2 regions of the Stenotrophomonas sp. YJH_SMC_20 genome follow, and region 2 is predicted to be linked to the other one. Evidence: predicted binding sites of a transcription regulator. Region 2 holds the regulator's gene; the other holds the start of a gene.
The links. The regulator FliA, encoded in region 2, starts transcription of late flagellar genes. The targets are predictions, from matches to a motif close to TAAAGTTTNNCNNNCNNNGGCCGATAA.

Region 1 (10,509 bases), on a different contig from region 2:
CGGGTCGAGCTGGTCGAGCAGGGCACGCAGCAGCGTTCCCAGAGTTGCACGTTGGAGATCCATGATGACAATGATATATAAGCACTTATATATCATCAAGGCGACGGAGGCGATCATGACGGTTTCGTGGATGCTTGGCGCGTTGCTGGCGGCCGCCTGCCCGGCGCAGGACGCCGTGCTGCAGGCAGCGGCCACGGCGATAGAGGCGCAGTACCTGGATGCGGCCGAAGGCGCACGCATTGCCGAAGCCGTGCGCGGCTGGTCCACCCAGCAGCGCTATGTGGACAGCTGCTCGGATCCGAAGGCTTTCAGCGCACGCCTGAACCAGGACCTGGACACGTTCGATGGCCACTTCCATGTAGAGCGCGTGGACGCAACGGCCGGCCAGGACGACTGGCTGATGGCATGGCGCGCGGATGCGCGCAGCAATGGCGCTGGCGTGCGCGAGGTACGGGTGCTGGAGGGCAACATCGGTTACCTGCGGCTGAGTACATTCTATCCGCTGGATCTGGCCCGGCGGAAACTCGCCGCCGCCCTCGAGCTGCTGGCCGACACCGATGGCCTGGTGCTGGATCTGCGCCAGAACGGCGGCGGGGATGACGGCAGTGCCGACCTGCTGGTGCGCACGCTGTTGGACGCGAAGATCGACGCGGTGCAGCAGTTGGACCAGCGCGGGCGGCGCACGCTGGTACCACTGCCGCCGGCAAGCCTGCCCACTTACCTGAAGCCGCTGGTCGTGCTGATCGATCGCCGCACCGCGTCGGCTGCCGAGTTCGTCGCCTACTCGCTGCAGGCGCTGGGCCGTGCACGCATTGTCGGCACGCGCAGCGGCGGCGCTGCACACATGGTCGATGATCCTGTGCTGCTGCCGGATGGCTATCAGATCAGCATTCCCGATCGGCAACCGATCAATCTACATACCGGAACCAACTGGGAACGCACCGGTGTCACGCCCGACGCGGCAGGCGGTGACGATCCGCTGTTCGTCGCGCGGCAGCTGCTGGCCCGATCGGCCTCGCGGGAATGAACGCACAATTGCAATTGCGCCCTATCGCAGACGACATGCAGCGTGCCTAGAATCGAAGCATCCCGGTAGTTCCCGGGCGCTTCGAGTGAATGGACTCAATGAAGATTCTGCTGACCGGCAGTTCCGGGCGGATCGGGCGCGCGATCTTCGGCGCATTGGCGGCCTCCCACGAAGTGGTGGGGCTGGATCGCAGCCCATTCGCCACCACCCGCATCATTGCCGATGTCACCGATCACCAGGCTGTCGCACGGGCGGTGCAGGGCGTTGACGCCGTGATCCATACCGCCGCCCTGCACGCACCCCATGTCGGCCTGGTGCCGGACGGGGTGTTCCACCAGATCAACGTGGAGGCGACCGCGCACCTGCTGCAGGCCGCACGCGAAGCCGGGGCGCGGCGATTCGTGCTGACCAGTACAACCGCGCTGTACGGCCACGCCGTGGTCGCCGGTGGCTGCCGTTGGATCGATGAAGACACCGAGCCGTTGCCGCGCACGATCTACCACCGCACCAAGCTGCAGGCCGAAGCACTGGCCGAAGCCGCTGCGGCGCCGGCCTTCAGCGTGCGCGTGCTGCGCATGGCCCGCTGCTTCCCCGAGCCGCCCGAACGCATGGCGATGTTCCGCCTGCACCGCGGTATCGACGCACGTGATGTAGCCAGCGCGCATGCTGCACTGCTGCTGGACGAAGGCGCCGCTTTCGCGCGTTACATCGCGTGCGCTCCGACGCCGTTCCGGCGTGAGGATTGCCTGGAGCTGGCCACCCACCCGCGCAGCGTGCTGGCACGCCGCGCGCCACAGCTGCTGGCCGAGTTCGAACGACGGGGCTGGCCGCTGCCGTTGAGCATCGATCGCGTCTACGACAGTGCCCGCCTGCGCAGCGTGCTGGGCTGGCAGCCGCGCTTCGGCCCGGACGACGTGCTGCAGCAGTACGCCGCCGGCAGCATCGAGGTGCTGCCAAGGGCGGAGTGGATCAAGGATCGGGTCGCCGAATGAGATGGTCGCAGGGGGCGGGCACCGAGCCCACCCTGAGCAGGTTCAGGAATGTGTAGGCCGCTGGCCTCAATCTCGATGGCGGCCGGCCGCTAAACCCGGTGTGCCTCGTGCACCGGGCGCGGCCCGGCGGCCGGTGGCCTGCGCGACGGATCGCGCGCCTGCGCGGTGTCCTCGTGACGCCGGTCGTCCTGAATTGCCTTGCGGACCCTCCCATGCCTTCTTCCCGCTCCGCCACTGCCCAACGCCCGGGCAGCATCGCCCACAAGCTGATGCTGGGCACCGCTGTGATCGCGCTGCTGTGCTTCGGCCTGACCGCGTTCCTGATCTACCGGCAGGCCAGCGCCAGTCTGATCAGCGCCTCGCGCCAGACCATGACCAGCGAGGCCAACGCCGAGGCGCGCCAGGTGGCGGCTGACCTGGGCACCGCCTTTGCCAGCAACGATGCCATGGTTGAAAGCGTGCTGGCCCAGCGTGCCCGTGGCGACGTGCCCGACCGCGCCAGCCTAGCGGCGGTGCTCGGCGAACAGCTGCGTGCTCATCCGCAATGGCTCGGCAAGAGCACCATGTGGGAGGCCGATGCCTTCGACGGCAAGGATGCGGAGTTCGTCAATACCGAAGCACACGATGCCACCGGCCGTTACATGAGCTACTGGGCCTGGCAGGACGGCAAGCCGCAGCAGTCGGTGATGACCGATTACACCGAGACCGCCAGCGGATCGGGCGACTGGTACATGGGGCCCAGCCGTGACAAGCTGCCCAAGGTCAGCGAACCCTACGCCTATGACATCGCCGGCCAGAAGGTGCTCATGAGCACCCTGAGCACGCCGATCATCGAGAACGGCAGATTCCTGGGCGTGTTCACCGTGGACTTCTCGCTGGCGGCGTTGCAGAAGCACCTGGCCACGCTGAAGCCGATGGGGGCCGGTCGTGTCGAACTGCTGTCGCCGAAGGGTGTGGTGCTGGCCTCGGCCAATGCCGCCGAGATCGGCAAGCCGCGCAGCGACGCGCAGACCCGCAGCATGCTGGCCGACATTGCCGCCGACCGTCCGTTCGAGGCCTTCACTCCGGATGCGGCCGGCAATGTGCGGGTGTATGTACCGCTGCGGGTCGGCGATGCGCCGCAGCGTTTTGCCCTGGGCGTGGTGATGCCGCACGCGGTGATCGTGGCTGAGGCACGCCAGCTGCTGTGGCTGACCCTGCTGGTCGGCGTGATCGCCGCGCTGAGCCTCAGCGCCGGTGTCCATGTACTGCTGCGCCGCCTGGCGATCCGTCCGTTGGCCGAAGCGGTGCGCGTGGCCGGTGATGTCGCCGCCGGCAAGCTGGACAGCACGCTGCCGGCGCGCAGCAACGACGAAGTGGGGCGCCTGCTGGACGCGATGCAGGGCATGCGTGGGCAGTTGCAGTCAGTGATGGCTGCGCAGGCCGAAATGGCGCGCCGCCACGATGCCGGGGAACTCAGCTACCGCATGGATGCTGCGGCGTTCCCGGGCGAGTACGGCCGCATGGTGGCCGACAGCAACCAGCTGGTGGCCTCCAGCAATGCGGTCACCCAGCGCCTGGTCGAGGTGATGCAGCGCTACGCAGTGGGCGACCTCAGCGTGGACATGGAAGCGCTGCCGGGCGAGAAGGCGGCATTCACCGCCGCGATGGCAACCACCAAGGGCAACCTGGCTGCGATCAACGAGCAGATCCAGCAGCTGGCCGCCGCCGCCGCTGCCGGTGATTTCGCCGTGCGCGGTGATGCGCTGCGCTTCGAGCATGATTTCCGCCGCATGGTGGAGACCTTGAACACAATGATGCAGGTCAGCGACCACAACCTGGCTGCACTGTCTACGCTGCTGCGCGCGATCGCCGCCGGCGACCTCACTGCGCGCATGCAGGGTGAGTTCCACGGGGTGTTCGCGGTGATGCGCGACGATGCCAACAGCACCGTGCAGCAGCTGACTCAGATCGTCGGACAGATCCAGCAGTCGGCGGCCAGCATCCGCCTGGCCGCTGGCGAGATCGCGGCCGGCAACAGCGACCTGTCGCGCCGCACCGAACAGCAGGCCGCCAATCTGGAAGAAACCGCCGCGTCGATGGAGGAACTGACCTCCACCGTGCGCCAGAATGCCGACCACGCGCTGCAGGCCAACATGCTGGCCGGTTCCGCAGCGGGCGTGGCCAGCGAAGGGGGCGAGGTGGTCAGCCAGGTGGTGCAGACGATGCAGCAGATCGAAGCCTCGTCGCAGCGCATCGCCGAGATCATCTCGGTGATCGATGGCATTGCGTTCCAGACCAACATCCTGGCATTGAACGCGGCGGTGGAAGCCGCGCGCGCCGGCGAGCAGGGCCGTGGCTTCGCCGTGGTCGCCAGCGAAGTCCGTGCGCTGGCGCAGCGCTCAGCGGGTGCCGCCAAGGAGATCAAGGAGCTGATCGACGCTTCGGTGGCACAGGTCGGAGCCGGTGCGCAGCTGGTCCACGGTGCCGGACGCACCATGCAGGACATCGTCGGTCAGGTCGGCCGCGTGAATGAGATCATGGCCGAGATCTCGGCCGCCTCGCGCGAACAGTCGGCCGGCATCGAGCAGGTCAACCAGACCGTGGTGCAGATGGACGAAACCACCCAGCAGAATGCTGCACTGGTGGAGGAAGCCAGTGCAGCAGCCCGCTCGATGGAGGAGCAGGCCGAGCAGCTGGCGGTGGCGGTGTCGCGCTTCCGCCTGCAGGCCGGGCCGATGGCCACGGCACGCCGCGCGGCCTGAGCCAGAAAACGAAGACGCCCGGCGGGGGCCGGGCGTCGCTTGCATCCTTGCCGCGCATCCCTGCGCAGGTCTGATGGCTCAGAACATGCCTTCAAACGGGTTCCAGCTGGTGCGCCCTTCCACCTTCTCCAGGTAGTAGCTGTAGTTGGTGCTGGAGGCGACCAGCAGGTTCATGGCGATGAACAGCATGCGCCCGACAACGTCGGGAAGGAACATGGTGATGATGGCCAGTACGATGTTGATGCCGATCACCACCAGTGCCTTGCGCCACATGCCAAGGATCAGCAGGTAGATGGCGCCGAAGAACAGCGCGAAGAAGTTCAGGTTGATCTTCAGGCGGTCACCAAAGGACAGCGCCTTCCAGGCCTGCTTGAAGCCGGGGTTCTTGGGGGCGCCGTGCTGGCGGAAGAAGTTGAAGCGGAACTGCCACTTCGGGCTGAACTGGGACAGGTCAGTGGTATTCATTGGGGAAACATCCCTGTGAGAAAACGTTTTCATGATAGGACAAGTCCTATTCAGGATCCAAGCGCTGCCGTCAAAAATGTGACGCCTGCCTTGTTCCGACGGCTGCGGCCCGGCGCCGCACCGTCACCCGCCCGCCTTGTTTTTAGGTTAGGGTGCGCAGTTCCGCTGCCGCCGCGGTTGACCCCGGCGGCGGCGGGATGTCCATGGAGGTTGCATGACCACAGCTGCTACACCGGAAAACGCACCGGGGCCGGTGCTCCTGCCGACACCTGAAGTGGTGCAGGCACAACAACTGCTCGCGCGCCAGCAACTGGCGGTGGCGATGGACCGTGCGCGCACGGCCGCCACGCGGGACGCGGCGCCGGCCGCGCTGGAAAGCGAGTAATCCGCCACCGTTGATCGCGCTGGCATCACGCCAGCGCGATCACGGCGCGCGCGGGGGACGGGAACGGGACAGGGGCATGATGGCTTCCATCGGAGGAGGGTGACCCGATGGAGGCAGCAGGCGCACGCAGGCAGCGGGCAGCTCCCTTCCATGGGTCGTACGGCGCCGGGGCTGGAACCGGCGCAGCTGGGTGGGTTTTGACCGTGCGGACGACGGCAACCTGCCTGGTTCATGAAATGATAACCGTTCGCATTTGTTACGATCCAGCACAGGAGGCGACGAGGTGACATCCGATACCTGGCTGCCAGACTCGCCTGCTGTTTGCTGAATGGGGATAAATCCCGGCGTAGGCCTTCGCACCCGGCTTACATCCGGCGCCCTAGACTGGGCCGCATTTTCGATTCCGCCCTGTTGGAGATCGTGTGGGTTCCGGTAGTGACAGACAGCGACTGCGCGGCGTGAGGCCGACGCAGCCAGGACAAGTGCGGGCGCCGGGAAAGCGCGCCGGGAACCTTGGTGCATGCAGCCCGGCCGGGATGGCCGGCCGTGCCGACCGCGCGGAGTAGGCGGCAATGGGGGTGCAGACCATCCATGCGGAAGCGGATACGCCCCGGCTTGATGCCGGCTGGGCGCTGCTGCCGGTGGAATCGCCGTTGCAGATGCCCGAGCAGACCCTGCGCGAGGGCCATCTGAAGGTTCGACGCCACCGCACCTCGCCGCGGCTGATCGGCCTGCGCCGGTTCTACATCTTCGGCGGCACGCTGGCGATGACCGCCATCGCTACCCGGATGATGTGGCGGGTGCTGTCGGCCAACGGCATCAGTGTGCTTGAAGCCTGCCTGCTGGTGCTGTTCGTCGGCCTGTTCGCCTGGATTGCGCTGTCGTTCGCCAGTGCCGTGGCCGGCTTCCTGACGGCGGTGTTCGACCGGGGTTACCGGCTGGGCATCGATCCGGACAAGCCGCTGCCTACGGTACACAGCCGCACCGCGCTGCTGATGCCAACCTACAACGAAGACCCGCGCCGCCTGCTGGCGGGCCTGCAGGCGATCTACGAGTCGGTGGCGGCCACCGGCCAGCTCGACCGCTTCGACTTCTTCGTGCTCAGCGACACCCGCCGCGAGGACATCGCCGGTGCCGAGGAACAGGTGTTTGCCGAACTGCGCGAGCGTGTACCTGATGGCCGGGTGCGGCTGTTCTACCGCCGCCGTGGCGACAACAGCGGGCGCAAGGCCGGCAACATCGCCGACTGGGTGCGCCGCTTCGGCGGCGCCTACCCGCAGATGCTGATCCTGGACGCCGACAGCCTGATGACCGGCGACAGCATCGTGCGCCTGGTGGCCGGCATGGAACACAACGCCGACGTCGGCCTGATCCAGACCCTGCCGTCGGTGATCGGTGGCCGTACCCTGTTCGCGCGCATGCAGCAGTTCGGTGGCCGCGTGTACGGGCCGGTGATTGCGCGTGGCGTGGCCTGGTGGCATGGCGCCGAGAGCAACTATTGGGGCCACAATGCCATCATCCGCACCCGCGCCTTCGCAGACCACGCCGGCCTGCCAGCGCTACCAGGACGCAAGCCGTTCGGCGGCCATGTGCTCAGCCATGACTTCGTCGAAGCGGCGCTGATGAGGCGTGGTGGCTGGGCCGCGCACATGGTGCCCTACCTGGGTGGCAGCTACGAGGAAGGCCCTCCGACACTGACTGACCTGCTGGTGCGCGACCGCCGCTGGTGCCAGGGCAACCTGCAACACGGCAAGGTGGTCGGCAGCCGTGGCCTGCACTGGATCAGCCGCACGCACATGCTGATCGGCATCGGCCATTACTTCACCGCGCCGATGTGGGCGATGCTGATGCTGATCGGCATCGCCATTCCATTGTTCCAGGAAGGCATTGATTTCAACGCCCTGCTGCACCTGTCGCCCAGCGTTTACTGGCGCGCACAGGACGAAGAACAGGTGGTTCGCCTGTTCGCTGCCACCATGGCCGTGCTGCTGCTGCCCAAGGTGCTGGGGTACCTGGCAATGCTTCTGGAGCCGGTCGACCGTCGTGGCTGTGGTGGCGCGATCCGCGCGTTCGTTTCGATGCTGGTGGAAACCGTACTGGCCGCGCTGATGGCGCCGGTGGTGATGTACGTGCAGTCGCGCGGCGTCGCCGAAGTGCTGTCCGGGCGCGATTCCGGCTGGGACGCGCAGCAGCGTGACGACGGTGGTATCTCGTGGCTGGCGCTGATCCGCGGCTATGGCGGCCTCGGCGTATTCGGTGCCTTCATGGGCGTGCTGGCCTGGGCCGTATCGCCGTCGCTGGCCGCGTGGATGGCGCCGGTGGTGATCGGCATGGTGCTGGCGGTCCCGGTGGTGGCGCTGACGTCATCGCGCGGGCCGGGTACCTTCCTGCATCGGCTTGGCCTGCTCGATATCCCCGAAGAGAACATCCCGCCGCCGGTGCTGGTACGCGCTGCACAGCTGCGCCGGGAAGCGGCCGAACAACCGCCGCTGTACTGATCGCCCTGCGGCAGCGGCATAATGCGGCTCGAACTTGAAGGAGCCACATCATGCTGCAAACGGTGGAACAGGAAACCGGCGCCTCGCCGCAGTGGTCGGTGATCTGGCTGCACGGCCTTGGCGCCGACGGTCACGACTTCGCGCCGATCGTGCCGGAGCTGGTGCGTCCGCACTGGCCAGCGCTGCGCTTCGTGTTCCCGCATGCGCCGGTGCGGCCGATCACGATCAACAACGGCGTGCCGATGCGCGGCTGGTACGACATCGTCGGCATGGATTTCCGCTCGCGCGCCGACATGGCCGGCGTGCAGGACTCGGTACTGCAGCTGGATGCGCTGATCGCGCGTGAGATCGAGCGCGGCATCGCTCCGGAGAAGATCTTCCTGGCCGGTTTCTCGCAGGGTGGCGCGATCATCCTGACCGCCGCACTGTCACGCACGGCGCCACTGGCCGGCCTGATTGCACTGTCCACCTACCTGCCCGAGGCCGAGAGCGCCAAGCGCGCTGACGGTGCGGTGCAGGTGCCGGTGTTCATGGCCCATGGCAGCAGCGACCCGGTGATTCCGCAGGCGGTGGCCGTACACAGCGCGCAGGCCCTGCAGGCGATGGGCCTGGAGGTGGAGTGGCACAGCTATCCGATGGCCCACCAGGTCTGCGCCGAAGAAATCCAGGCGCTGGGTGACTGGTTGCAGGAACGCCTGGGCGCCGCCTGAGCCATGTCACCGGCCAGCGCCCCGCCGTGGATGCCGGAACTGTGCCGCCTGCCGCGGCTGGCGGCGATGCTCGGCCTGGCCGAGCTGGTGGTGGTGGTACTGGCGCTGGCGCCCGACGGTAGCCGTCACTGGACCTTCGGCGAATTGCTGTCGGCCAGCGGCTTCGCGTTGTGGCTTGCGCTGGCGGTGACCGCCAGCCTGTGCCTGCTGCGGCAGGCGCTGTCGAGGCTGCCGCAGGTGCTGGGGGCTGTGGCGGCCATCGCACTGGCGACACTGATCGCGGTGATCTGCGCCGGCATCGTGCATGCGCTGTACGCGGTGCTGGGCGACAACTTCGCCCGCGGCATCAGCTTCTGGCGCTTCACGCTGGGCAGCGCGGCCACCACCGCGCTGATCACCGCGCTGGCCCTGCGCTATTTCTACGTGAGTGACCGCTGGGCCGCGCAGGTGCAGGCCAACGCACGCGCACAGGCCGATGCGCTGCAGGCGCGGATCCGCCCCCATTTCCTGTTCAACAGCATGAACCTGATCGCCAGCCTGCTGCATCGCGATCCGGCGGTGGCCGAGCGTGCGGTGCTGGACCTGTCCGATCTGTTCCGTGCGGCGCTGGGGGCGGGCGAGGGCGATTCCACCCTGCGTGACGAATGCGAGCTGGCCGAGCGCTACCTGTCGATTGAATCACTGCGCCTGGGCGAGCGTCTGCAGGTGCGCTGGCAGCGCGATGAGCCGCTGCCCTGGAATCTTCCCCTGCCTCGCCTGGTACTGCAGCCGCTGGTGGAGAACGCCGTGCTGCATGGCATCTCGCGGCTGCCCGAGGGCGGCACCATCGAGCTGCAGCTGGTGCGCGAGGGCAACGAGCTGCAGATCCGCGTGCGCAACCCGGCGCCCGACCCGCAGGCGCCCGGACTGGCCCTGGCGCGCGGTGCCGGCCATGCCCAGCACAGCATCGGCCATCGGCTGGCCTGGCGTTTCGGCAGCGCCGCGCGGATGACGGCTGGCTGGAGCGAGGGCTACTATGCCTGCCAGGTGACAGTGCCGATCCAGTGAGGGAGCGATCGTGAGGGTAGTCATCGCCGATGACGAACCGCTGGCGCGCGAGCGCCTGCGCAGCCTGTTGTCCGCGCAGGACGGCGTGGTCGTGGTGGCCGAGGCCGGTAACGGCGAGCAGGCCCTGCACGCGTGCGCGGAGCTGCAGCCGGACCTGGTCCTGCTGGATATCGCCATGCCCGGGCTGGATGGCCTGGAAGCGGCCCGTCATCTGGCCAGCTTCGAACCCCGGCCGGCGGTGGTGTTCTGCACCGCCTACGATGCGCATGCGCTGTCGGCGTTCGAGGCTGCGGCGATCGACTATCTGATGAAACCAGTGCGCGCCGAACGCCTGGCGGCGGCGATTGCACGCGCACGCACGTTCCTGGCCGGCCGTGATGGCCAGCCGCAGGACCATCGTGGGCAACAGGCACGGAGCATGCTGTGCGCACGCCTGCGCGGCAGCCTGCGGCTGATCCCGCTGGACGACATCCACTACCTGCAGGCCGAAGAGAAGTACGTGGTGGTGCACCACGCACGTGGAGAAGACTTGATCGAAGAGTCACTGAAGTCGCTGGAAGAGGAGTTCGCCAGCCGCTTCATCCGCATCCATCGCAACTGCCTGGTGGCACGCCATGAGCTGGTGGAGCTGCGTCGTGGCA
Region 2 (10,509 bases):
TGGTGGTGGTCTTGCCGACTCCGCCCTTCTGGTTGGCGATTGCCCAGATGCGCATCGGTTTACTCCTTCATTGCCGGGGGAACGGCGGCGCCGACGCGGCTGCCAGCCCGCACCGGCGGCAACTTCACCGGTGCGATGGGGGAGGTGGGGGCGCTGGCCGGAGTTGCGGCGGCTTGTTCGGTGGTGCTGTTGTCGACGGCGCCGGTGGCCGCATTGAGGCGCTGGCCGAGCGGATCCACCGAATGTGAGGTGTCGGCCAGGATGATGACCATCACCCGGCGGTTGCGGTTGCGCCCCTGCGCGCTGTCGTTCTCTTCGCGCGGACGAAACTGGCCATAGCCGACCATCGCCAGCCGCGACGGCTGCACGCCCTGGTCGGCGAACAGGTGCACCACGCTGGCCGCGCGGCCGGCCGACAGTTCCCAGTTCGAAGGGAAGGTGGCGGTGGCGATCGGCACGTTGTCGGTGTGGCCTTCCACGCGCACGCTGTTGGGCACGTCACGCAGCACCTCGGCCAGGCTGGCCAGCGTCTGCCGTGCATGCACGTCCAGCGCGGCCGAGCCGGTGGGGAACAGGATGTCGCTGTTGATCTCCACTTCAATCCACAACTCGGTGCGGCGCACGCTGATCATGCCGCGGTCGATCAGCGGCGCCAATGCAGCGGTGAGGCGGTCGGCGATGCTGTTGAGCTGGCGCTCGGCACGGGCGATCTGTTCCTGGTTGTGCACGGAGACCGGCATGCGCATCTGCGAGGCCATCGACGGCAGCAGGGTCGGGTCGTGCGACGGCGCCGGCGCGGAGGGTCCGATCTTGGTGCCGGACTTGATCACCGAAGGGCTGTCCCAGCCGCCACCCTGCACCTGCTTGTTCCCCACCTGCACCGGGTTGATGGTGCGCGGTGCGCCACCGAAGGCATCGGTGAGCGCGTCGGCCATGATCCGGTACTTGCCCTCGTTGACCGAGGAGATCGCGTACATGACCACGAAGAAGGCGAGCAGCAGCGTCATCAGGTCGGCATAGGGGATCGCCCATGCTTCATGGTTGGCGTGCTCTTCGTGGTGCTTGCGGCGGGCCATGTCAGTGCAGGAAGCCGGAAAGGTTGGTTTCGATGTTGCGCGGGTTCTCGCCCTGGGCGATCGAGATCAGCCCTTCAATGACCATTTCGCGGTCGCGGGTGTTGTGCGAGATCACACTCTTGAGCTTGGCAGCCACCGGCAGGAACAGCAGGTTGGCCGAGGCGATGCCGTAGATGGTGGCGGTGAACGCGGCGGCGATGCCGTGGCCGAGCTTGCTCGGGTCGGCCAGGTTCTTCATCACCGCGATCAGGCCGAGCACGGCGCCGATGATGCCGAGGGTCGGGGCGTAGATGCCCATCGCTTCGAAGACCTTGGCGCCGGCCTGGTCCTGGTGTTCCTGGCTGCCCAGTTCGATTTCCAGCATGTGCCGCATCGATTCGGGCTCGACGCCGTCCACCAGAAGCTGCAGGCCCTTGCGCAGGAACGGGTCCTGCTGCGCTTCCACCTGCGATTCCAGGCCCAGCAGGCCCTGGCGGCGGGCGATGTTGCTCCACTCGACGATCTGCTGGATCAGTTCACGGCGATCGCTGTGTGGCGGGCGTACGACCCAGCGCACGATCTTGAACGCATGCTTGAACACCGCCGGCGAGGTATGCAGCAGGATCGCGGCGACGGTGCCGACGATGACGATCACGAACGCCGCAGGCGACCACAACGACGCCAGGCCGGCGCCCTTGAGGATGCTGCCGCCGACCAGCGAGGCCAGGGCGAGAAAGAGTCCAATGAGGCTGAGTCTATCCATGGTTCCGGTATCGGCGTGTATGAATGGGACTTGAGACACCGGTAGATCGCGTACAGACGGTAGTCACAGTTTTTCGGGTTGCCGGGCATGGCCCTGGCGGGGTTCAACGCAGCCCGTCCACGTCCAGGATCAGGGCCATGCGACCATCGCCGATCAAGGTTGCACCGGCATAACCGCGCAGGCCGCGCAGGGCCTTCGGCAGTGGCTTGATGACCACTTCCTCACGCCCGCGCACCTGGTCCACGACCAGCCCGAAGCGGGCTTCGCCGGCCTGCAGCACCACGATGGTCAGCAGGGTTGACGCGGCCGGTGTCACATCCAGCCACTGGCGCAGGTCGACCAGCGGCAGGGTGTGCGAGCGGCGATCAAGCACGGCGCGGCCATCGAACCAGCCCAGCGAGGTGCGCGGCGCGTGCAGCACTTCCATCACGCGTGCCAGGGGTAGCGCGTAGACGTCCTCGCCGGCCTGCACCAGCAGGGTCGGCAGGATCGCCAGGGTGAGCGGCACGCGGATCAGGAAGCGGCTGCCACGACCCAGTTCCGACTGGATCTGGATCTGGCCGCTCAGTTCGCGGATGCGCGACTGCACCACGTCCATGCCGACGCCACGGCCGGAGATATCGGTGACCTGCTGCTTGGTCGAGAAGCCCGGCAGGAACACCAGGTGCAGGCACTCCTCGCTGCTCAGGCGGGCGGCGGCTTCCGGATCGATCAGGCCCTTCTCGCGCGCCTTGGCGCGCAGCTTCTCCGGGTCGATGCCGGCGCCATCGTCCTGCACCTCGATGCTGACGTAGTCGCCTTCCTGCTGCGCCGACAGGCGTACATGGCCCATCCGCGGCTTGCCTTGTGCTTCGCGCAGGTCGGGCATTTCCACGCCATGGTCGATGGCGTTGCGGACCAGGTGCACCAGCGGGTCGGCCAGGGCCTCGACCAGGTTGCGGTCGAGCTCGGTCTCGGCACCGATCAGCTCCAGGTCCACTTCCTTCTTCAGCGAGCGGGCAACGTCGCGGGCGACCTTGGGGAACCGCGAGAACACCTTGCCCACCGGCTGCATGCGGGTGCGCATCACCGCCGATTGCAGGCGCGCGGTGGCGATATCCAGCGTCGACACGGCGCGGTCCAGCTCTTCATCGCGCAGGCGTGCACGCAGGGTCTTGAGCCGATTGCGCGACAGCACCAGTTCGCCGATCAGGTTGACGATCGCGTCCAGGCGTTTGGTATCAACGCGCACCGTGTGTTCGGCCTCGGCCAGCGGCTTGGCCGCCGGCTTGGCCACGGGTGCCGGTGCAGCGACCGGGCGCGGCGCGGGCGCCGGCGCCGGTGCCAGGACTGCAGCAGGCTTGGCACCCGGTGCGGCGCCACCGTGCAACTGGTCGAGCAGGGCTTCGAACTCGTCCTCGCTGATCAGGCCGTCGTCGGCTTTTTTTGCCGGCGCGATCGCAGTCGGAGCATTGCCACCGTGCAGCTGGTCGAGCAGCGCCTCGAATTCGTCGTCGGTGATCAGGTCGCTGCCCCCCGCGGCGGGTGCTGCGGCGGCGGCGGGCGCAGCCACGGCACCCCCGTGCACGTCGAACTGGGCGATCAGGTCCGGCGGCGCATAGCCCGGCTCGGTGCCGGACGACACGGCGTCCAGCATCGACTGCAGGTAATCCAGTGATTGCTGGGCCGCGTCGAAGTGGTGGGCCTGCAGCACGGCCTGGCCGGCGCGCGCCGCGCCCAGCGCCTCCTCAGCGGCGTGGCACAGCTCGACCATGGCAGTGACGCCGAGGAAGCCGGCGCCGCCCTTGAGCGTGTGGTAGCCGCGGAACACCGCATTGAGCTGGTCGCTGTCCTGCGGTGCCTGCTCCAGCGACACCAGCTGTTCGCCGAGGCGGTCCAGGATCTCCTGCGCCTCGATGATGAAATCGGCAGTGATGTCGTCGGATACCGCGCTCATGCTTACAGCCCCAGATCCGACAACAGGTCGTCGGCGTCGTTCTGCGAGACCGCGTGGCGGTCCAGTCCCTTCAGTGCCGGCCCGGCCAGTGCCGGGTCGGTGCGATGCTGTTCCGGCGGCAGGCCGAGTGCGCCGAAGCCCTCGTGCACGCGGCGGACGATGCCGACCACGCGACGGATGATCTGCCCGGTCAGGTCCTGGTAGCTCTGGGTCAGGGCGATCTCGGTCAGGTTGTGGCGGATGCGCTCGAGCTGCGCGTCCTGGCCTGGCTGCAGGCCTTCGGCACGCAGCTGTTCGGTCAGGCTGCGGCATTCCTCGGCCAGGTCCAAGGTGCGGTGGGTGGCCTGTTCGGTCATCGCCACCACGTGGTCCAGGCGCGCGCAGGCGTCATCCAGCTCACCGGCCTCGCTGGGCACGGTCGGCAGTTCACCCAGCGCCTGTCCCAGCTCGCGGGCCAGCCGCGACAGGCCGCTCATCATCGGCTGCGTGCGCAGCGCGACCAGTCCGTCGATGCGTTGCCGCCAGGCAGCTTCGTCACCGGACTCCAGTGCGTCCAGGGCTTCCTGCAGGCGCAGGGCCAGGGCGTTCTTGTCGACCGTGGTATCCATCAGGCGCTGGCCGCCAGGCGTTCGAAGATCTTGCCGAGCTTTTCTTCCAGCGTCTGCGCGGTGAAGGGCTTGATGATGTAGCCGTTCACGCCGTTCTGGGCGGCTTCGATGATCTGTTCGCGCTTGGCTTCGGCAGTGACCATCAGCACTGGCAGGGTCTTCAGCTTGGCATCGGCGCGGATCGCCTTGAGCAGCTCGATGCCGGTCATCACCGGCATGTTCCAGTCGGTGACGACGAAATCGAACGACTGGCTCTGCAGCAGCGACAGCGCGGCATGCCCGTCCTCGGCTTCGGCGGTATTGGTGAAGCCAAGATCGCCCAGCAGGTTCTTGACGATGCGACGCATGGTCGAGAAGTCGTCGACGATCAGGATGCGCATGTTCTTGTTCAAAGCAGAGTTCCTTTGTTGTTCATTCCGGGTGGCCGGGGGCAGCCGCCTCGGGCATGTTCACTCTTCCAGGCCGGCGTCGGCCGCCTCGAAAATCTTCAATCGTCCACGCAGGCGCAGCACGGCCTGGCCGTGTATCTGGCAGACCCGCGACTCGCTCACGCCGAGCACCGCGCCGATCTCCTTCAGGTTCAGTTCCTGCTCGTAATAGAGCGAGAGCACCAGCTGTTCGCGCTCGGGCAGGTGGCCGATGGCCTTGCCCAGCTCGCGGCCGAACTCGCCGCGCTCCAGCACCTGCTGCGGCGTCGGGCCGCCCTGGGCGACGGTATCCAGCTCGCCCTGGTCCTCGATGCGTGACTCCAGGCTCAGCACCTGGCCACGCGCGGCGTCTTCCATCAGCCGCAGGTATTCGGGCAGCGGCATCTCCATCGCGGCGGCCACTTCGGTGGCGCTGGCGGCACGGCCGGTGCTCTGTTCCAGGCGGCGGATGGTGGCAGCGGCGTCGCGTGCGCGGCGATGCACCGAGCGCGGCACCCAGTCGCCACGGCGGATCTCGTCGATCATCGAACCGCGGATGCGGATCGAGGCGTAGGTCTCGAACGAGGCGCCCTGGTCGGCGTCGTAGCTGCGCGACGCTTCGATCAGCCCCATCATGCCGGCCTGGATCAGGTCGTCCACCTCCACGCTCGCCGGCAGGCGTGCGGCCAGGTGGTGGGCGATGCGCCGCACCAGGTCCGAGTGCTGGGAGATGACCTCGTTGGCCGCCGAGCGCTGGACCTCCCGGTACTGGGCTGCGCCTTTCATGCGGCCACCCCGCGCTGCTTGAGAATGCGCTCGAGGAAGAACTCGACGCCGCCACGCGGTTCGGTCGGCGCCTGCCAGCGTGCGGTGCGGCGCGCGATCTCGGTGATCGCCAGCGCGGCCGGGCTGGACGGGTAGGCCTTCACCACCGGTTGCTGGCGCTGCACCGACAGGCGCAGCCAGTCGTCCTGCGGCACGCAGCCCAGGTAGTTCAGCGAGACATCGGCGAGGAACTTCTCGCACACGCGGGTCAGCTTTTCGTACAGCACGCGGCCCTCGTTGGGGTCGCGCACCATGTTGGCCACCACCTGGATGCGGTCCACGCCGCGCTCGCGCGACAGCACCTTGATCAGTGCGTAGGCGTCGGTGATCGAGGCCGGTTCGTCACAGACCACCACCACGGTGTCCTGCGCGGCCTGGCAGAAGGTCAGCACGCCATCGGTGATGCCGGCGGCGGTGTCCACCACCATGATGTCCAGCTCGCGTTCCAGTTCGGAGAACACGTTGACCAGGCCGACGTGCTCGGCCGGGGCCAGCTCGGCCATGTGGCGGCGACCGGACGCGGCCGGGACCACCAGCACGCCGTTCGGGCCTTCGACGATGACGTCGTCCAGCGAGCAGCGGCCGGCCACCAGGTCGGCCAGCGTAAAGGTGGGGTTCAAGCCCAGGATCACGTCGATGTTGGCCAGGCCCAGGTCGGCGTCCAGCAGCAGCGTGCGCTTGCCCATGCCCGCCAGCGCCACAGCCAGGTTGGCCGAGACGTTGGTCTTGCCCACGCCGCCCTTGCCGCCGGTCACCGCGATGGTGCGCACAGGGCCGAGCGGCTCGCTGCGGGTGGCCGACAGCGGGAAGGTCTTGGTCAGCTTGGCGTACTCACGCGACGGCATGGTTCAACTCCGGGTTGCAGGGCATATCGGCCGCTCGGCGCAAATCTTCAAGGCGAAGTACGAGATTGGCTGCACTGGCCCTATGCAGGTCCTCCGGGACGTCCTGGCCATCGGTCACCCAGGTGATCGGCAGGGCGTGGTCCACCGCCACCGACAGGGCGTTGCCGAAGCGGCCGGTCTCGTCCAGCTTGCTCAGCACCAGACCCTGCAGGTTGGCGGCGCCGAAGCGGCGGACCACCTCGTCCATGTCGCCGAAGCTGGTATTGGCCGGCAGCACCAGCAGGGTGCGCACCTGGCGGGCGGCACGCAGCCACTGCAGCTGGGCGGCCAGCGCGCGGTCGCGCGGGCCCAGCCCGGCGGTGTCGATCAGCACCAGCTTGTAGTCCTTCAGGCGTTCCAGCAGCTGGTCCAGGTCGGTGCCGCTGTTGGCCTCGTGCACCGCGATGCCGAGCTGGCGGCCGTAGCCGTAGAGCTGCTCGCGGGCGCCGATGCGGGCGGTATCGGTGGTGACCAGGGCGACGTCACGCGGCGCGTGCTTCTCGGCGAATCGCGAGGCCAGCTTGGCGATGGTGGTGGTCTTGCCGGCGCCGGTCGGGCCGACCAGGGCGATCACGCCGCCTTCTTCCAGCGGGTCGACCGGGGCGATCGGAAGCTTGCGCGAGATCAGCCCCAGCATCAGGCCGCGGCCACGATGGGCTTCGGTCTCCAGCGGGATCTGCATGGCCACGTCGCGGGCCAGGCCGGCATCGAAGCCATATTCGTCCATCAGGTCCAACGCGGTGGCGCGCACCGGGCAGCCGCGCAGGCGCTCGTCGGTGAAGCGGTTCATCTCGCGCTCGATCACCTGGCGCATGCCGGCCACTTCCTGGCGCAACTGGCGGATCTCGGCGTCGTCCTGGGCGACCACCGTCAGCACCGGAGCCGGAGCCAGGGTGGGGGCCGGCGCGGTTTCGACAATGGCATCGGCCAACGCCGGTTCGCTGGCGGCGCTGGCCGGCTGCGCGTCGGCGACGGCAGCGGTCGGCAGCGGCGGCGGCTGCACGGCCGGCGCCACGCTTTCGTGATGCGCCTCGTGCGGCGGATCGATCTGGAAGCGGGCGCGGTTGGCCGGCACGGCGGCGGCCGGTGCAACGATGGCCTCGGCGAACGGCGCGAAGATCTGTTCCGGCAGCGCCGGTTCGTTGACGGCGGCACGCGCGAGGGTGGCCGCAAAGCCGGTGCTGCCGCGGGTCGGCACGATCTCGTCGGCGCTGTCCAGGGTGCGGCCGGTGGCGCCGACCGCGGCGCGGGCGAGGGCGGCCACCGCCGAGGTGGTGGCGGCGACCGGCTCCGGTGCCGGGGTGGCGCTGCGACGGCGGGTGACGGCGGCGATCACCGCATCGGCGGCGTTGCGCGGCTTGGGCGCCGGCGGCGGCGCCACCTCGCGGCGCGAGGCTTCCAGCGCACGCTGCACGGCGCTTTCATCGTAGTTGGCGGCGGCGACGATCTCGATGCCTTCCTCGATCCGGCGGTTGGACAGGATCACGGCATCAGGACCATGTTCCTTGCGCACCAGGTTCATGGCCGAACGCATGTCGGCGGCGACGAATCGTTTGATTTTCATGCTGTGGTCACGAGGCGAAGACGGCGGAGTGGCGGCCGGGGAACTCGGGTGGTCGGTGGTCTGCACGGTGCGGGTTCCCCTTGGTATCTGTCTGTTGCGTTGGTTCGAAGGTGGTGTCTGTTTTCTGGCGCGTCGGCGGGCGGCGTCAGCTGATCGTTCCGACCAGCTTCAGGCGCTTGTCCTCCGGCACCTCGCTGTAGGCCAGGACCGACAGCGACGGAACGCTGTGGCGGACCAGGCGTGCCAGCGCGGCTCGCACCGGGCCAGGTACCAGCACGACCGCGGGCTCGTTGCGGGCTTCCTGCTTGCTGACACATTCGGCCAGGCTCTGGTGCAGTCGCTCAGCGAGTCCGGGTTCCAGCGCGGCGCCGTTGCCCTGCGTGGACTCCTGCAAGACACGTTCCAATTGCGGGTTGAGGGTGAACACCGGCAGCTCCGCCGACATTCCGGCGATCTCCTGCACGATGAAGCGGCCCAAGGCGGTGCGCACGGCGGCGGTCAGCACGGCCGGGTCCTGGCTGCTGGGCGCATGTTCGACCAGTGCCTCGGCGATCTTGCGCAGCTGGCGGATCGGAATGCGCTCGACCAGCAGGTTCTGCAGCACGCGCACCACCGCCGACAGCGGCAGCGCCTTCGGCGTCAGATCTTCGACGAGCTTGGGCGCGCTCTTGGCCAGGTTGGCCAGCAGGTGTTGCACTTCCTCATGGCCGAGCAACTCAGGTGCGTGCTCGCGGATCAGGTGCGAAAGGTGGGTGGCGACCACGGTGGCCGGGTCGACCACCGTGTAGCCCAGCGTTTCGGCCTGAGCACGCTGGTGCGGTTGGATCCAGGTGGCATCTAGGCCGAACGCGGGGTCCTTGCCGGCGATGCCTTCCAGCGTGCCAAGCGCGCTGCCCGGGTCCAGCGCGAGCTCGCGGTCGGGGTGGATCTCGGCGGTGGCCACCGGCACGCCGTGCACCAGCACGCGGTAGCCGTTGGCGGGCAGTTCCAGGTTGTCGCGGATGTGTACCGATGGAATCAGGAAGCCGACATCCTGGGTCAGCTTGCGGCGCACGCCCTTGATGCGCGCCATCAGTTCGCCGCCCTGGTTGCTGTCCACCAGCGGAATCAGCCGGTAGCCGACCTCCAGGCCCAGCGGATCGACCGGGCGCAGTTCGTCCCAGCTCAGTTCGGCGGTGGGCGCCGGCGCGGCCGGGCGGCCGAGGGCGCTGAGCGCCGCCGGGTCCTTGCCCGTTGCGGCGGCATCGGCGGCCGGGGCCTGGGTCTTGCGGTACAGCTTCCAGGCAATGAAGCCGAGGATCGACGCCAGCGTCAGGAAAGCGACGTTGGGCATGCCCGGCACCAGGCCCACCAGGCCGATGATGCCGGCGGTGATCGCCAGCGCCCGGTATTGGCCAAACACCTGGCCGGTCATGGCCTGGGCCATGTCCTGCGAGCGCGAGGCGCGGGTGACCAGCATCGCCACCGCACTGGAGACCAGCAGCGCCGGCAGCTGGGCCACCAGGCCGTCACCGATCGACAACAGGGTGTAGGTGGCAGCGGCTTCACCGAAGGGCATGCCATGCTGCAGCACACCCACGGCCAGGCCGCCGAGCATGTTGATGAACAGGATCAGGATGCCGGCGATGGCGTCGCCGCGGATGAACTTGCTAGCACCGTCCATCGCACCGTAGAAGTCGGCTTCCTCGCGGACTTCTTCGCGGCGCAGCTTGGCTTCTTCACGCGTCAGCAAACCGGCGTTGAGGTCGGCGTCGATCGCCATCTGCTTGCCGGGCATCGCGTCGAGGATGAAGCGCGCGGTCACTTCCGAGACCCGGCCGGCGCCCTTGGTGATCACCACGAAGTTGATGATGGTGAGGATCGCGAACACCACGATGCCCACCGCGTAGTTGCCGCCGATCACGAATTCGCCGAAGGCGGCGATGACCTTGCCCGCGGCATCGTGGCCGTTCTGGCCGTTGAGCAGGATCACGCGGGTGGAGGCCACGTTCAGCGCCAGCCGCAGCATGGTGGTGATCAGCAGCACGATCGGGAAGATGGTGAAGTCCAGCGGGCGCTTCACGTAGACCACCGCCAGCAGCACCATCAGCGAGATGGCAATGTTGAAGGTGAACAGCGCATCGAGCACCGGCGCGGCCAGCGGCACCACGACCATGGCCAGCAGGGCCAGCACGATCAGCGGCGCGCCAAGACCCTGGCGGATCATTTCCAGGGCGCGGCGGGTGTTGAAGCCGGTGGAGGGCTGGGCGCTCACGGGCGGCCTCCCTTGCCGAATTCATCCACCTGGATGTGCGGGGCGTCCGGCATCGGGCCAGTGCGCCACGCGCGCAGCTGGTAGACGTAGGACAGGACCTGGGCGACGGCCGAATACAGTCTCACGGGGATTTCCTTTCCGAGTTGGCCCTCCCGATACAAGGCGCGTGCCAAAGGTGGGGCAGAGACGATCGCGACCTTGTTGCCGTCGGCC

Region 1: AC5P6A_RS12730 (methyl-accepting chemotaxis protein) is a predicted target of FliA. The motif match lies at 2,086-2,112, and genes of this name have one in related genera.

The regions. Positions count from the first base shown of each region.
Region 1 is NZ_JCAFRG010000006.1:188,365-198,873, reverse strand. It holds gene AC5P6A_RS12745 (MarR family winged helix-turn-helix transcriptional regulator) at 1-63, opposite strand, end outside; gene AC5P6A_RS12740 (S41 family peptidase) at 116-1,027, shown strand; gene AC5P6A_RS12735 (NAD-dependent epimerase/dehydratase family protein) at 1,126-2,019, shown strand; gene AC5P6A_RS12730 (methyl-accepting chemotaxis protein) at 2,232-4,763, shown strand; gene AC5P6A_RS12725 (DUF2628 domain-containing protein) at 4,842-5,228, opposite strand; gene AC5P6A_RS12720 (hypothetical protein) at 5,443-5,613, shown strand; gene mdoH (glucans biosynthesis glucosyltransferase MdoH) at 6,186-8,111, shown strand; gene AC5P6A_RS12710 (alpha/beta hydrolase) at 8,162-8,821, shown strand; gene AC5P6A_RS12705 (sensor histidine kinase) at 8,825-9,868, shown strand; gene AC5P6A_RS12700 (LytR/AlgR family response regulator transcription factor) at 9,879-10,509, shown strand, end outside.
Region 2 is NZ_JCAFRG010000002.1:6,704-17,212, forward strand. It holds gene AC5P6A_RS03370 (ParA family protein) at 1-55, opposite strand, end outside; gene motD (flagellar motor protein MotD) at 60-1,076, opposite strand; gene AC5P6A_RS03380 (flagellar motor protein) at 1,078-1,818, opposite strand; gene AC5P6A_RS03385 (chemotaxis protein CheA) at 1,922-3,754, opposite strand; gene AC5P6A_RS03390 (protein phosphatase CheZ) at 3,757-4,362, opposite strand; gene cheY (chemotaxis response regulator CheY) at 4,362-4,754, opposite strand; gene AC5P6A_RS03400 (RNA polymerase sigma factor FliA) at 4,812-5,555, opposite strand; gene AC5P6A_RS03405 (MinD/ParA family ATP-binding protein) at 5,552-6,439, opposite strand; gene flhF (flagellar biosynthesis GTPase FlhF) at 6,426-8,042, opposite strand; gene flhA (flagellar biosynthesis protein FlhA) at 8,188-10,248, opposite strand; gene flhB (flagellar biosynthesis protein FlhB) at 10,293-10,509, opposite strand, start outside.